3 regions of the Paucibacter sp. KCTC 42545 genome follow, and region 3 is predicted to be linked to each of the others. Evidence: predicted binding sites of a transcription regulator. Region 3 holds the regulator's gene; each other region holds the start of a gene.

Region 1 (5,194 bases), 1.9 Mb from region 3:
TTTCAGCGCAGCCCAGGCGGCCAGGGTGGCGCCGGTGGAACAGCCGATCACCAAGACCCGCTCGCCCAGCAAGCTGCCGATGGCCAGGGCCTCGCGCACATCGGCTTTCCATTGCTTGAGGCGCATGCCTTCCATGGCCAGCTCGGGGCGGCCGTGGCCGGCCAGGCGGGTGTAGAACACATGGCCAGCTAGGCCGGCTGCCACCTGTTCGGCCAGCGGCGCCATTTCCTGCCGCGTGGCCGTGAAGCCGTGCAGATAGACGACCGCCCAGGGTGCGCGCGCCAGACCTGCTGCGCCCCAAATGATGGTTTTTTCGGTGCCGGGCCGAACATCACCCCAGCGCGCTTCGCTGGCGGCCAGAAAGCCGTCCAGCTGATCCAGCCGACTCGGCAAGGGCGGCCTGGTGCCCGTGTTCACACGAGCCGCCAGGCCGGGCGAAGGCCAAGGACCCTGGGCAGGGCGGGCTTCAAGCGCAGAGGATCACGGTGCCGGCTTGTTGCTTAGCGCAACTCAGCTCAGCACAGCAGCCATGGCGGCGGCCGTGGCTTCGACGTTCTTGTTGTTCAAGCCGGCAATGCACATACGGCCCGAACGGAGGATGTAAACGCCGAACTCGTCCTTCAGGCGGTCCACCTGCTCGGCGCTCAGGCCGGTGTAGCTGAACATGCCGCGCTGGGTCAGGAAGTAGTCGAAATTGCGGCCCGGCAGCTTGGCCGTCAGCACTTCGTACAAGGCATTGCGCATGGCGTGGATGCGCTCGCGCATCTCGGTCACTTCGCCTTCCCACAGGCTGCGCAGGGCCGGGTCGCTCAGCACGCGGGCAACGATCTGGCCGCCGTGCATAGGCGGGTTGGAGTAGTTGCGGCGGATCAGGAACTTCAGCTGGCCCAGCACATTGACGGCCTGGGCGGCGTTGGGGCAGACCACACTCAGCGCGCCGCAGCGCTCGCCATACAAGCTCATGCTCTTGGAGAAACTGTTGGCGACGAAGAAGCTCAGGCCCGCATCGGCCATGGCGCGGATGGCGAAAGCGTCTTCCTCGATGCCCTCACCGTAGCCCTGGTAGGCCAGGTCCAGGAAAGGCAGCAACTCACGCGCCTTCAGCACCGGGATCAGCTCATCCCACTGCGAGGGTGTCAGGTCCACCCCGGTTGGGTTGTGGCAGCAGGCGTGCAGCAGCACCACGCTCTTGGCCGGCAGGGCTTCGATGGCGGCCAGCAACTCGGCAAAGCGCACACCACCGCTGGCGGGGTCGTAATAGGGATAGGTCTTGACCTCGATGCCGGCGCCTTCGAAGACGGCGCGATGGTTGTCCCAGGTCGGGTCGGAGACGTAGATGGCGCTGTCGGGGAAGTAGCGGTGGATGAAATCCGCGCCCACCTTCAGGCCGCCGCTGGAGCCCACGCTCTGGATGGTGACGGTGCGCTCACGCACCGGATTGGCTGCGCCGAACAGCAGGGCTTGCACCGCGCTGCGGAAATTGGCGGCGCCTTCCATCGGCAGATAGGGGCGCGCACCGGCCTCGGCCACCACGGCCAGCTCGGCCTTGCGAACCGAGTCCAGCATGGGGATGCGGCCGTCATCGTCGAAATAAATGCCGATGGACAGATTGATCTTGCCCTGGCGAGGATCTTTCTGAAACGCCTCGTTGAGGCTCAGGATCGGGTCACCGGCATAAGGTTCGACGTGATGAAACATGGCTTGGTCTCCAAAACGAAATTTGCGTTTGATTATCAGCCAGCGCGCTGCAGCAGCATGGCGTCGCCATAGCTGAAGAAGCGGTACTGATGGGCAATGGCATGGCGGTACAGCGCCATGATGGGCTCATAGCCGGCAAAAGCACTGACCAACATCATCAAAGTGCTCTTGGGCAGGTGGAAGTTGGTGACCAGGGTATCGACCACGCGGAACTGGAAGCCGGGAGTGATGAAGATGGCGGTTTCACGCGCGCCGGCTTGCAACTCACCGCCCTGGGCCGCGGACTCCAGCGCGCGCAAGGTGGTTGTGCCCACCGCCACCACGCGGCCACCGCGGGCCTTGCAGGCGGCGATGGCAGCCACTGTCTCGGCGCTGACCTCGAACCATTCGCTGTGCATTTTGTGGTCGCTGAGCTGCTCCACCCGCACAGGCTGGAAGGTGCCCGCGCCCACATGCAAGGTTACATGCGCCGTGCCCACACCGCGCTCGGCCAAGCGGGCCAGCAAGGCCTCGTCGAAATGCAGGGCGGCGGTGGGTGCGGCCACCGCGCCGGGCTCTTTGGCGAACACGGTTTGATAGCGCCGCACATCGTCGGCCTCATCGGCATGTTCGATATAGGGCGGCAGCGGCACATGGCCGTGTTGCTCCAGCAGCGCGAAGGGGTCGCTGGGGAAGCGCAGATGGAACATGCCGTTATCGGGCCCGCAGCGGCCCAGCACTTCGGCGTCAAAGGCTTCGTTGAAGCGCACCCAGCTGCCCGGTTTGGGCGACTTGCTGGCGCGCAGATGGGCCCAGACTTCATTCGTGCCGGCAATCACCCGCTCGATCAGGCCTTCGACGCTGCCACCGGTGGCTTTTTGGCCATAAATCCTGGCCTTGATGACGCGGGTGTTGTTGAACACCAGCAGGTCGCCGGGGGCGAGCAAGTCGGGCAGTTCCCGAAAGATGCGATCCACCGCAGTGGCATGACGGCCATCCAGCAAGCGCGAGGCGCTGCGTTCGGCGGCGGGGTGTTGGGCGATCAGCTCCGGAGGGAGTTCGAAGTCGAAATCACTGACGCTGTGTTGACGAGCAGACATTGTGTGTTGAGGGCCGGACGGACCCGTACCAAGCAAAGAAAGAGCGCGGATTTTCCCATGCCGCACGCCAGGCACCGGCAAGCACTGGGCGAGCAGCAAAAGTTGACGCCGATCAAGGTAGCTTCCCGCCCCCGGTGCGAGCATGAGTTCCAAGGAGATCACAGCTTATGAGCAAACACCATCTCACCTCGGGGCAACAAGCCCTGCTGGAAGCCGCCCTGAAACTGCGCCAGCAATCCCTGGAGCAGGAGTTGAGCAACCAACTCGGCACGCAGGGCCGCGTGGAACATGCCCGCGAAGAATTGCTGCAAGTCGTTGACGGCGAGCAAGCCCACCAAGCCGACCGCGAGGTCGATCTGGCCCGCAGCGACCAGGCCCTCGAATCCCTGCGCCAGGTCAACGAGGCCCTGCAGCGGGTGCACGACCCCGAATTCGGCCTGTGCGGCGACTGCGGCGCCGCCATCGCCTTTGACCGCCTCAAGCTCAACCCGGCCGTGCTGCGCTGCATCGACTGCCAATCCAAGCAAGAGCAAAGCCACGGCATGGCGCGCTCGCACAGCTTGTGAGTTTGAAGCGCCAGCTACTTGAGCGCTGGCGCGGCAACAGCCGGCCAGGTCATCAGCCCTTCTTTCAACGCTTTACCTATCACTTCAACCCATAAAGGCATTCGCGCTATGAGCACTTTTCACGCCGTCGTTTGGCTCGATCACCAACAAGCCAAGGTCTTGCAGTTCGACACCGAGCATGTGCAGGCCGAGAAGATCAAGGCCCATTCCCACCACACCAAGCAGCGCGGCAGCGCGGTGCGCACCGAGCATGAATTCTTCGGTGAAGTGGTGGATGCACTGAACGGCATCACCGAAGTCTTGGTGGTCGGTTCCAGCACCGCCCAGGCCGACTTCAAGCACTATGTTGAAAAGCACCGCCCGCAAGCCGGCAAGGCCATCGTGGCCTATGAAACCGTGGATCACCCGACCGAGAACCAATTGCTGGCTTTTGCCCGCCAGTACTTCCTGAAGTACGACCGCATGGCCGGCGTGCCCACCCCGACCTGAGCACCGTGCACTGAGGCGGCACTTGCCGCTTCGCCCTCACTCAGCTAGGTTCAGGGCGAAGTCAGCCCACTCATGGCACTGCGCATGGCTTCCCGGTAAATGCCGGGGGCCTCGCGGTGCAATCCGCTGTGTGAGCCGCCGGCAATCTCCACCCAGCGCACCGGCGCCTTCCCCGCGGCTTCGGCCGTGTTGCGCAAGCGCCGGCCCAATTGCACAGGCACGGTCTTGTCGGCGCTGCCGTGCAGCATCCAGATGGGCGCGTCGATCTTGCCGATTCGCCCCGCCGAATTGAAGTCCAGTGTGGTGATGGCGGCGGCGACTTCGCCGATATTGCCGACCTCGCGCGCCACATCGGGCAGGCTGGTGAAGGTGGATTCCAGAATCAAGGCGCCGTAGTCCTGACCGTGGTGCAAACCGCTGGCCAGACGCACCGCTGCCGCGCCACCCATGGAGTGGCCAAAGATCACCCGTTTACGCGGGTCGGGCTGGCGGCGCTGCAACTCGGCAAACGCCTGGGCCGCGTCGGCCGCAATCGTCGCTTCCGAGGGAATGATGGCCGCGCTATCGCCCCAGCCGCGATAGTCCACCGCCAGGATCGCAAAGCCGGCCGCCCGCAGGGCTTCGATCTTGGGCAGGTTCTCATAGAGGTTGCGCAGGGTGCCGTGCAGATAGAGCAGCGTCGGCGCCTCCGGCTTGCCCACTTGCGGCAACCACCACAGCGCCAGCATCTGCTGCGGATCGCTGGCCGCTGGAACTAACCAACGCTGGTCGCCCGGGCGCAAGCCAGCGCCGTCTTCAGCAAAGGCCGCCGGCCGGCCCGGCGAGGGGCGCAGGGCCAATTCGCGTTGCTTGGCGTCCCACCAGGCGCAGCCGCTCAGCGCGGACACCGCCATGGCCAGGGTCAGGCCGCGTGCAAGCCCTGTCACAGGCCTTGCGATTCCCGCCGCCATAATGCGCGCCATGAAATTGCCTTTGTCGTCCATATCTATGCGGGTGTCCTCAACATCAAATATTCCCCGAGTCGCCGCAGCGGCCTTGTGCGCCGTTTTGGCGCTGGGCTCGGGAATGGCGGCTCACGCCGCTGATGATGCCAGCGATTCCAGCGCCAGCGGCTACAGCTTTGGCGGCCGCTTCACTGGCCCCTCGCATTGGCGCTTCGCGGGCTCGCCCTACACCTTGCATTTCCACCCTAGCCCCGAGCATCGCCATGTTTGGGCCGTGGGCGTCGAGAAGCAATGGGACGCCACCGACTGGCTGGCCGGTGCCTCCTACTTCAGCAATTCCTTCGGTCAGGACAGCGCCTACGTCTACGTCGGCAAGCGCTATCCCGGCCTGTGGGGCTGGACCTCGAACGAGTACTTC
Region 2 (5,194 bases), 1.2 Mb from region 3:
CGTCACGCAATTCCAGCAAGCCCGCGAACACGCTGATGGACAGGGCGAAGTTCTCCTCCAGCTGCACATTGAGTTGCTCCAGCCTTTGGTTGCTGGCCGCGATTTCTTGCAGATTGGCTTCGAGCTTGTTGTTGGCTTGTGCCAACTCGTTGGTGCGCTCGCTGACGCGGCGCTCCAGCTCGCCGTTGACATTGCTGAGGCTGTCATTGGCCTGCTGCAGCTGGCTGTTGGCGTCTTGCAGCTGTGTATTGGCCTGCGCGAGTTGTTGGTTGAGGTCTTGCAGTTCCTGGGTCTGGGCTTGGTTCAGCTGCGCTAAGCGCTGGTTCTCGCGCTCCAGCTGCTGGCGCCGCAGGCCGTCTTGCACCGCCAGCACAATCTCCTGATCGTCCCAGGGCTTGCTGATGTAGCGGTTGATCTCGCCACGGTTGATCGCGCCAATGGTGGAGGTGATGTCTGCATAGCCGGTCAGCAAGATGCGCACGACCTCGGGCCAGCCTTGCCGCACCTGTTCAAGGAATTGCACGCCGTCCATCTCCGGCATGCGCATGTCGGAAACCACCAGATCCACATGCTGGGCTTGCAGCAGGGCCAGGCCAGCCGCGCCGCCTTCGGCCAACAGCACCTGGTAGCCCAGGGGCCGGAACAAGCGCCGCAGGGCACTGAGGATGGAAGGCTCGTCATCGACAAACAAGATGACGGCCGGTTCAACAGTTTGGTCGCTCATGAGCGCCCTCCTTGCTGCAGCGGATGTTTACCTCGACAAGGTAGCTAGAGTTCCGCCGCGCTTGAAGGGTATGCCTTTGCGTCCGTTCATGGTGCGCCGGCCGCATTCCCTGCCGTGAACAATGGCACGGCAGGCCCTGGCTTGTGGGGACGGGCGCTGGCGCGGGCGCCCGTCCGTCAGGCCAGGCTAGGCCCCAGGCCTAGCGGTGCGGGCAGGGCGGCCAGCACCTTTTGGAATAGCAGCACATAGTCTTCCGGTGGCGCATGGCCGGACAGCGGGTCTTGGTTGGCGGCGAAGGCATCGTCAAGCTCGGCCCAGTCGGCGTTGTTGAGCACCTTCAGGGCCAGCGGCAGGATCTCGCGCTCTTCGATCTCCATATGCTGCAAATAGCATTTGACGTAGTGCTGGGCCTTTTCCTCGAAGGCGGCGCGGCGCGCTTCGCCCATCATCTCGTAGGCCAGCAGGGCGTGTTCCAGCTCGCGGATGGCGTGCTCGCCGCGGCGGTGGTCTTCATCGAGCTTGTCCAGTACGCCGCGAATTTCCGGCGCGCGGGCGCGCAGCTTGGGGAAGAGCAGCAGGCTTTCCTTGGGGTGGTGCAGGCGCTCGGGGAATTCGTCGACGTAGAACAACATGGCCCGCAGGGCGCCAAAGTCTGGCAGCACACCGCGCCGGCGCTGCTCGGCCAGCAGCAGCGGGATGGTGCGCAGCATCGCGGCCAGCGCGCCGTGCTCGTCTTGAATGACTTTGAGGGTCAGCGGCGTGGCGCGGCTCGAACTCTGGTTCATGACATGTCTCCATCGGCTGTTTTTGTCTGCCAAAGGGTGCCAGAACATGGCCGGCCAGCCTTGTTTTAAGTCAATACTTGGCAGGCTGTCAGCGCGCGAAGTTGCGGGCGCTGGCGGCAAAGTCGCGTCTGCCACGTAAAATCACGGGTTACCCCCTAACTCCTCACCTGCGAAGCTCATGGCTAATACCGCTGCAAGCAACACCACCCTGATGGCCAACGCCATCCGCGCACTGGCCATGGACGCCGTGCAGCAAGCCAATTCCGGCCATCCCGGCGCGCCCATGGGCATGGCCGATATCGCCGTGGCCCTGTGGAGCCGCCATCTGCGCCACAACCCGACGAACCCCCAGTGGGCCGACCGCGACCGCTTTGTGCTGTCCAACGGCCACGGCTCCATGCTGATCTACGCGCTGCTGCATCTGACGGGCTATGACCTGCCGATCGGTGAGCTGAAGAACTTCCGCCAGCTGCACAGCAAGACTCCGGGCCACCCCGAAGTGGGCATCACCCCCGGCGTTGAGACCACCACCGGCCCGCTGGGCCAAGGCATCACCAATGCCGTGGGTCTGGCCCTGGCCGAGAAGATGCTGGCCAAGGAATTCAATATCGACGCGCACAAGATCGTCGATCACCACACCTATGTCTTCCTGGGTGACGGTTGCCTGATGGAAGGCATCAGCCACGAAGCCGCTTCGCTGGCCGGCGCCTGGAAGCTGAACAAGCTGATCGCCATCTACGACGACAACGGTATCTCCATCGATGGCCAAGTCGCCCCATGGTTTGCCGACAACACCGCCCAGCGTTTCGAGGCCTATGGCTGGAACGTCGTCGGCCCGGTGGACGGACATGACGTCGACGCTGTTGACGCCGCCATTGCCAAGGCCAAGCTGAGCACCGACAAGCCGACCCTGGTGATCGCCAAGACGCATATCGGCAAGGGCTCGCCCAACCGCGCCAACACCGCCAAGGCACACGGCGAGCCGCTGGGTGCTGAAGAAATCAAGCTGACTCGCGAGTCCATCGGCTGGGCGCATGAGCCCTTCGTGATCCCGCAAGCGGTCTATGCCGACTGGGACGCCAAGGCCGCCGGCGCCAGCCAGGAAGCCGCCTGGGACGAGCGTTTTGAAGCCTACGCCACCGCTCACCCCGAGCTGGCCGCCGAGTTCCTGCGCCGCATGGCCGGCGTGCTGCCTGCCGACTTCGCGCAAACCGCTGTGGACGCCGTCGTGGCCGCCCACACCAAGGGCGAAACCGTGGCCAGCCGCAAGGCCAGCCAGATCGCGCTGGAAGCTTTCACCGCCGCAGTGCCTGAGCTGCTGGGCGGCTCGGCCGACCTGACCGGCTCCAACCTGACCAACACCAAGTCGACCCCGGCCTTCCGCGTGGAAGCCGACGGTTCGTCCAACGGCGGCCGCCACATCAACTACGGCGTGCGTGAGTTCGGCATGGCCGCCATCATGAACGGCGTGGCCCTGCACGGTGGCTACATCCCCTACGGTGGCACCTTCCTGACCTTCAGCGACTACAGCCGCAACGCCATCCGCATGGCCGCGCTGATGAAGCAGCGCGTCATCCATGTGTTCACGCACGACTCCATCGGCCTGGGCGAAGACGGCCCGACCCACCAGTCCATCGAACATGTCGCTTCGCTGCGCCTGATCCCTGGCCTGGACGTGTGGCGCCCCGCTGACACGACTGAAACCGCTGTGGCCTGGACCATGGCCATCGCCAGCGCCACCCGCCCCAGCGTGCTGGCCCTGAGCCGCCAAAACCTGCCTTACGCGCCCAAGACGGCCGTGGAAGACATCAGCAAGGGCGGCTATGTGCTGAGCGAGCCGGCTGACGCTGGCCTGAAGAAGAAGGCCCGCGGCGTCATCATCGCCACCGGCTCCGAAGTGCAGCTGGCCCTGCACGCCCAAGCCAGCCTGGCTGCGCAAGGCATCCCGGTGCGCGTGGTCTCCATGCCTTGCACCAGCGTGTTCGATCGCCAAGACGCCAAGTACAAGCAAAGCGTGCTGCCGGCCGGTCTGCCGCGCGTCGCCGTTGAAATGGGCGTGACGGACGGCTGGTGGAAGTACGGCTGCGCCGCCGTGGTCGGCATCGACAGCTACGGCGAGTCGGCACCCGCACCGGTGCTGTTCAAGCACTTCGGCTTCACCACCGAAAACGTGGTCGACACCGTCAAGGTCGCGCTGGGCGTCGCCAAGCTCAAGGGCGGCAAGCGCTGAGTCTGCGCACAAACGCCGGAAGGCGTTTGTGGCTGAGTATGTGAATCCAGCGGTAGCCGCTTAAGGCGGCTGCCAAGAAGGATCCCGAGAGGGGCAAGGCTTTTGACGAGCCTTGCCCTTTTTTCATGTCTGTTTCATCTTGAAGCGGGTCATATCAACAATTTTCCTAGCCTGCCGGCCAGTGATACTTGCGGCCGAAATCAAGAGGCTGTGCGCGCCATGGCAGCCCAAATTCAAACAAGCAGGGAGGGATTGACGATGATGACAAGCGTGAGCGTGCGAGCCTGGTTCTTTGCGGGCTTGCTGGCCTGTTTGGGCACCGCGCCGCTGCATGCGCAGACCGTGCTGCCCGACGAGCAGGCGCGTGAATGGATGCAATGTCTCAGCAGGGGCACGGAAACTCTGGTCTACCCGGAGCCGCACCGCGCCATCAAGTCAGGCGGCTTTGTGCGGGTCAAGCTGAGTTTCGAGCGTGCCGATGGCCCGCCGCAGGTGGAGGTGCTGTCCCGTGCGATTCCCGAAGGCCTGCTGGACGCCGTGCAGGCCTATCTGCGTCAATACCGAGTGCCTTGCTTGCCGGCCGGCAAGACGGTGCTGGCGGTGCAGGAATTCAGCTTTACGCCGCAGTCGGCCACGGAGGTGAATTGGAGCGATGTGCGCGGCATCAGCAATATGCGCGCTGAAAAGGTCAGGCAGTGCATGCGCACGCCGCCCGACACGGTGCGGCCGAACGCGACCTCCGCCCTGGCTTCCCGCCTCAAGCAAAAAGACTATGGCAACCTCGTGCTGAAGATGCGTTTTGAGGCGGCCGATCGCTCGCCGCAGATCACGGTGGTTTATGACAGCGTGCCGCCCGACTTCCGCCAGCCGGTGCTGGACTATGTGGCGCAGTACCGCATGCCCTGCGTGGACGAAGGTGGTGAGTCCATCACCGTGCAACAGCAATTCCACGTCAACAACTCGGGCTCCGGCAAGCTCATGACCTTGAAGGACTTGGACTTGGCCACCTTCCTCCGTGCGGTCAAGGGACTCGATCAGCAAAAGGTGAACTTCGATCTGGGCACCATGGCCTGCCCCTTTGAACTCATGTGGCGCGTGGGCATGCCGATCCAAAAGAATGAGGTGGGCGAGGTGGGTGCACGCAATCTCAATCGCACTGAATTCATGGCCTGGCTGGCGGAACTGAGCCTCAATGTGCCCCCCGAGGCGCTGGAGCAATTGCTGGGGCAGTCCATGGTGATCAGCGTGCCTTGCGGGGCCGTCAAGCTGGGCGATTGAGGGCGATGGGCGCAGGCCGGACGGAGCGCAGGGCCGCAAGCAACTAAACTTGCGTCAGTTCCGGATTCCAATCATTGCTTCCACATCAAAGGAGAACTCTTCCATGACGATCAAAATCGGTATCAACGGCTTCGGCCGCATCGGCCGTATGGTGTTCCGTGCTGCCATCGCGAACTT
Region 3 (5,194 bases):
GGTATCCAGATCGGCCCATGTGCAGGCCCAAGGGGGTAGATCGATTAGAGGGTGAATTCTAAGTCAGTCGCGCCACGCTGTGCTGCCCAGTCTTCTATAAGAGTTATGCGGGCGTCAGCATGGCGTCAAACCACCGAGCTACAAAAAGCCGCCACCTGCGCCCACAGGCCATGCCCCAAGGCCCAGCCCGAAGCAGCCACCAGCCCCAGCCCGCCCAAGCGCACCGACAGGCGCAGCGCACCCGCGCCACCATCTTGAGCCGTACGCAAACGGCTCAGCAACCAAGGCCCCAGCGCCAATCCGGCCCCGGAGCTGATGGCAAAGCAGGCCATGATCGCCCCGCCCTGCACCGGCCCAGAAGCCAGCGCCGCCAGCAGCAAAGCCGATTGCAGCAAGCCGCAAGGCCAGGCCACCCAAGCCAAACCAGCCAGACCTGCGCGGGCCCGAACTTTCATTTGCGCCGGGCCGGCGAAGGCCACACGCCCTTGGCGCAAGCCATCAAGCGGCACTTCAAGCTGATGCCCAACATCCTGCCCCAGACGCGCCAGCCATGCCGGCGGCTGACCGCGCCAGAGCAAGGCCAAGCCCAGCATCAAGGCCGCCACATGCAGCATCACCCACAGCGGGCGCAGCAGCGCCGAAGCCTGGCCCATCTGGGCCAGCAATTGCACGCTGGCCGCCGCCACCGCTCCCGCGGCCGCGTACCCCACCAAGCGCCCGAGCTGAAAGCTCACGGGTGCACGCCCCCCGGCCGCAGCGCAGGTCGCGCCACACATGGCCAGACAATGGGGAACGCCGGCCAAGCCCATCAACAGGGCCGAGCCGGCAAGGGCGACATCAAGCATCAGATGATTTTAGAGAACTTCGCGCGGCTGCGATCGGCTTGCAGGTAACGATCAAACACCATGGCCACAGCGCGCACAAAGAACCAACCCAGCGGCGTCACTTGAATGGCGTCGGCGTCCACCGTCACCAAGCCCTGCTCCGCCAGCTCACGCATGCGCTCCAGCTCGGGCTTGAAATACTCGGCCACATCCACGAGGTGCGCCAAGGCGATGGACTCAAACTCCAGCCGCCCCTGGCACATCAAAGCCATGATGACGGCGCGGCGAACGATGTCGTCGCGGGTCAGGGCCAAGCCACGCTCGATGGGCAGCTGGCCTTGACGCAAGGTGTCGTAATAGGCCTCCAGCGTCTTGACGTTCTGGCTGTAGTTGGCGCCAACGCGGCCGATCGCCGACACACCCAAAGCAATCAGGTCACAGTCCGGCTGGGTGCTGTAGCCCTGGAAATTGCGATGCAGGCGGCCCTGGCGCTTGGCTACGGCCAAGGAGTCATTGGCCAAGGCGAAATGGTCCATGCCGATATAGCTATAGCCATGCGTCATGAAGCCTTCAATCGCGCCGTGCAACATCGCCACCTTGGCGGCACCCGGCGGCAGTTGGGCTTCGTCGATACGGCGTTGCGGTTTGAAGCGCTGCGGCAAATGAGCGTAGCCGTAAAGCGCGATGCGATCCGGCTTCAAGGCACCCACTTGCTCGATGGTGCGAGCAAAGGACTCGGGGGTTTGCAGCGGCAGACCGTAGATCAGATCCACATTGGTGGACTCAAAACCCAGCTCGCGCGCCGCCGTCATCAAGGCCTCGACGCTAGCAAAGCTCTGCTGGCGATGCACCGCCTTTTGAACATGCGGATCAAAATCCTGCACGCCGAAACTCAGGCGGTTGAAGCCCAGGCTGCGCAGATGCTTGAGGCGGTCCACATTGACCGTGCGCGGATCCACCTCGATGGCCATCTCGGCTCCGGCAACGATGCGGAAGCGCTCACGCAAGGCCTGCACCAAGCCCGTCAACTCTTCATCGCTGAAGAAGGTCGGCGAACCGCCACCCAGATGCAGCTGAGACACCCCGGCGCCGCGACCCAGATGGACCAGCGTCAAGTCCATCTCGGTGATCAAAGCTTGCAAGTACTCCGCGGCTTTGTCGTGATGCTTGGTAATGACCTTGTTGCAGGCGCAGTAGTAGCACACCGATTCACAGAAGGGGATGTGCACATAGATCGACAAGGGCGCAGCGCCGCCAATCTGCGAGCCGGTGGCCCTTTGCACCAAAGCCTGCGCGTAGTTCTCGGCGGTGAAGGCCTCAACAAAGCGATCCGCGGTCGGGTACGAGGTGTAGCGTGGCCCGGACACATCGAAACGACGCAACAGGTCTTCGTTGATGATGCTCACGGCGGAGTCTTTGCCTGACAGGGCTTGGGGCTGGGTGATAGAAACCATGGCTCGCATATTGCCAAGCCCGCCACACAAGCGATTGACCGAGATCAAGTTTGGCCTCATTCTTTGCCCTAACAATCGCATGTATTGCGCATTGGGCTTGAGCTAAATCATGTTTGGCGAAGCCGATAAGCGGCGATCAGACGTTCGAATCGCCGCCTTGCCCCGAACAGATGCCGACAACGGCGCCTGCCCACTGCGATATGCGTCATCCATAATGCACTCTATGAACGTCACCGTACCTATCAAGATTGAACCGCTCAAGGTCGCCTGCTCCAGCTGCAATTTGCGCGAGCTTTGCCTACCCGTGGGCTTGTCGTCGGGTGACCTCGAGCAGCTGGACGAGCTGGTTGCCACCCGCCGCCAAGTGTCGCGCGGCGACACCTTGTTCCGTAGCGGCGATCCGTTCCAGTCGCTTTACGCGGTGCGCACCGGCTTTTTCAAAACCTGTGTCTCGTCGGAAGATGGCCGCGACCAAGTCACTGGCTTTCAAATGGCGGGCGAATTGCTGGGCCTGGACGGCATCAGCACCGACCGCCACAGCTGCGACGCCGTGGCGCTCGAAGATTCCCAGGTCTGCGTAATTCCCTTTGAGCAACTGGAAGAGCTGTCGCGCGAGTTCACCGATTTGCAGCGCCAGTTCCACAAGATCATGAGCCGGGAAATCGTGCGCGACCACGGCGTGATGCTCTTGCTGGGCAGCATGCGGGCGGAGGAACGCCTGGCAGCCTTCTTGCTAAACCTGACCCAGCGCCTGCAGGCGCGCGGCTTCTCCGCCGCTGCCTTGGTGCTGCGCATGACGCGCGAAGAAATCGGCAGCTATTTGGGCCTGAAGTTGGAGACGGTCAGCCGCACCTTCTCAAAATTCCAGGAAGAGGGCCTGCTGGAAGTGAAGCAACGCCACTTGCGCATCCTTGACCAAGCGGGCCTGCAAAAGCTGGTGAACAACGGCGCCTGCTAAGCCCTAGGCTTAGCGGCTGCTGAGCCGCGCCAGCGGCACAATAAAAGAAGGGCTGAGTGGTACTCAGCCCTTCTTTCTTTCATTCAGGCATTCAGCATTGAGCGCCGCCCGAGCGAGCGGCCTACTTCGACCTACTGCGGCCATCGCCGCGGGTGAATGGCTTGAGGTGCATCAGGCGTCTCCGGCAAGGTGGCCAGCATCAGGCTGATGCTGGATGCCAAGCTGATGACGCTCCAAAAAATCAGAAAGCTGAGCGTGTAAACGGCCTGGCGGGAGAGTTCCATACGCTCGCCGCCGAACCAGGTCAGATCGCTGGGGTCAACCACCGAAAACACCAAACCCTCGGTCACCCCTGCCATCACAAAGGCCGGCCAGGCAATGGCCATCGCCCAGCGTGCCAACCTGGACGTAGGTGGCGGCAGATCCACCGCAAAGGTGGCGTCATCCGACTCAACACGATTGCGGGGCTCGGTATTCATCTTATTGCGTACCAGTGGCAGCGTGATTGCGGCCCTTCATGGCCGGTGCCAAGGAGGCCGGAGCGGCTTCCTTGGAAGCCTTGCCCACATACGTGGTCTGCACCTTGGACTCGTCCAGCACCGTCTCGGGGAAATGCAGGGCCAGGTACAGGGTCACAAAGCTGGCAAGCACCACCAGACCCGGTCCACCCCACACCAGCCACATGAACTTCTCACGCCACCAGGGGCTAGAAGACTCGGTCTTGCTCTTGTTTTCTTGACTCATTGCGTCAACTCCTGCTTTGCAAGGACTTCTTATTCAAAAATTCGTTCGCGCTTAGCGCGGCACGACAAAGGTCGATTTTTCCTTGATCTCGATCTTGCCGCTGGCCACACCTGCTTTGTCAACCGCCTGTCCCATCAAGGCAAACGAGATGGCATGCGCGCCGACACCGGCCTGCGCCGCCGACTCCGGCGGAATACGCACCGCCACCGACACCCAACGCGCTTCGGCCGGCGCCAAGACCAAGCTCACTGGCTTACCCAAGGCGATGCCTTCCATGCCCTTGACGCTGACGCTGAACTGCTGCGCGCCCTCGGTCGCATTCATGATCTGCAGGCGATAGAGGTTCTCGATATAGCCGTCTTCCACCAGGCGGGACAGCACGCCGCGGTCACGCACCACATCCAGTTTGACGGGGCTGCGCAAGAACAAGAGGCTGGCCAACAAAGCCGTACTCAAGGTCACCAGCACCACGCTGTAAATGATGACGCGAGGGCGGAACATGCGGCGCAGCTTCTGCGCCGGGCTGAGATGCTGGGCCAGGCCGTTCTGGGTGTCGTAACGAACCAGCCCGCGCGGGTAGTTCATCTTGTCCATCACCTGATCGCAGACGTCCACGCAGGCGGCGCAGCCAATGCACTCGTATTGCAGGCCCTTGCGGATATCAATGCCGGTGGGGCAGACCTGTACACACAAGGTGCAGTCGATGCACGAACCCAGGCCGGCGGCCTTGGCATCGACCTTCTTGCCACGCGAACCGCGCGGCTCGCCACGCTCTTGGTCGTAGCTGATGATCAGGGTGTCTTTGTCGAACATGGCGCTTTGAAAGCGCGCATAAGGACACATGTATTTGCAGACCTGCTCGCGCATATAGCCTGCGTTGCCGTAGGTGGCAAAACCGTAAAACAGCACCCAGAACCATTCCCATGGGCCAAAGCCCAAGGTGAAGGCCGAAGCCCACAGTTCTTTGATGGGGGTGAAGTAGCCAACAAAGCTGAAGCCGGTCCACAAGCCGACCACGATCCAGGTCAGTTGCTTGCCACTCTTGCGCCACAGCTTGTTGAAGTTCCAGGGCGAAGCGTCGAGTTTCATGCGCGCTTGGCGATCACCCTCGAACTGCTTCTCGATCCACATGAAGATCTCGGTGTACACCGTTTGCGGGCAGGCATAACCGCACCACAAACGCCCGGCCACCGCAGTGAACAGGAACAGGGCAT

What was found. The regulator FNR, encoded in region 3, switches genes on or off when oxygen is low (the NO sensors DNR and NnrR bind a similar motif). The targets are predictions, from matches to a motif close to TTGATNNNNATCAA.
Region 1: the regulator FNR is predicted to act here: its motif matches at 2,880-2,893, upstream of AT984_RS19310 (TraR/DksA family transcriptional regulator).
Region 2: the regulator FNR is predicted to act here: its motif matches at 1,570-1,583, upstream of AT984_RS16470 (hemerythrin domain-containing protein).

Annotation. Positions count from the first base shown of each region.
Region 1 is NZ_CP013692.1:4,507,978-4,513,171, reverse strand. It holds gene AT984_RS19325 (alpha/beta hydrolase) at 1-417, opposite strand, end outside; gene AT984_RS19320 (amino acid aminotransferase) at 511-1,698, opposite strand; gene queA (tRNA preQ1(34) S-adenosylmethionine ribosyltransferase-isomerase QueA) at 1,734-2,777, opposite strand; gene AT984_RS19310 (TraR/DksA family transcriptional regulator) at 2,945-3,343, shown strand; gene AT984_RS19305 (hypothetical protein) at 3,452-3,832, shown strand; gene AT984_RS19300 (alpha/beta hydrolase) at 3,883-4,758, opposite strand; gene AT984_RS19295 (hypothetical protein) at 4,793-5,194, shown strand, end outside.
Region 2 is NZ_CP013692.1:3,824,814-3,830,007, reverse strand. It holds gene AT984_RS16475 (HD domain-containing phosphohydrolase) at 1-724, opposite strand, end outside; gene AT984_RS16470 (hemerythrin domain-containing protein) at 901-1,509, opposite strand; gene tkt (transketolase) at 1,688-3,739, shown strand; gene AT984_RS16460 (hypothetical protein) at 3,998-5,017, shown strand; gene gap (type I glyceraldehyde-3-phosphate dehydrogenase) at 5,121-5,194, shown strand, end outside.
Region 3 is NZ_CP013692.1:2,614,155-2,619,348, forward strand. It holds gene AT984_RS11345 (urease accessory protein UreH domain-containing protein) at 126-845, opposite strand; gene hemN (oxygen-independent coproporphyrinogen III oxidase) at 845-2,278, opposite strand; gene fnr (fumarate/nitrate reduction transcriptional regulator Fnr) at 2,502-3,236, shown strand; gene AT984_RS11360 (hypothetical protein) at 3,368-3,715, opposite strand; gene AT984_RS11365 (hypothetical protein) at 3,717-3,980, opposite strand; gene ccoG (cytochrome c oxidase accessory protein CcoG) at 4,032-5,194, opposite strand, start outside.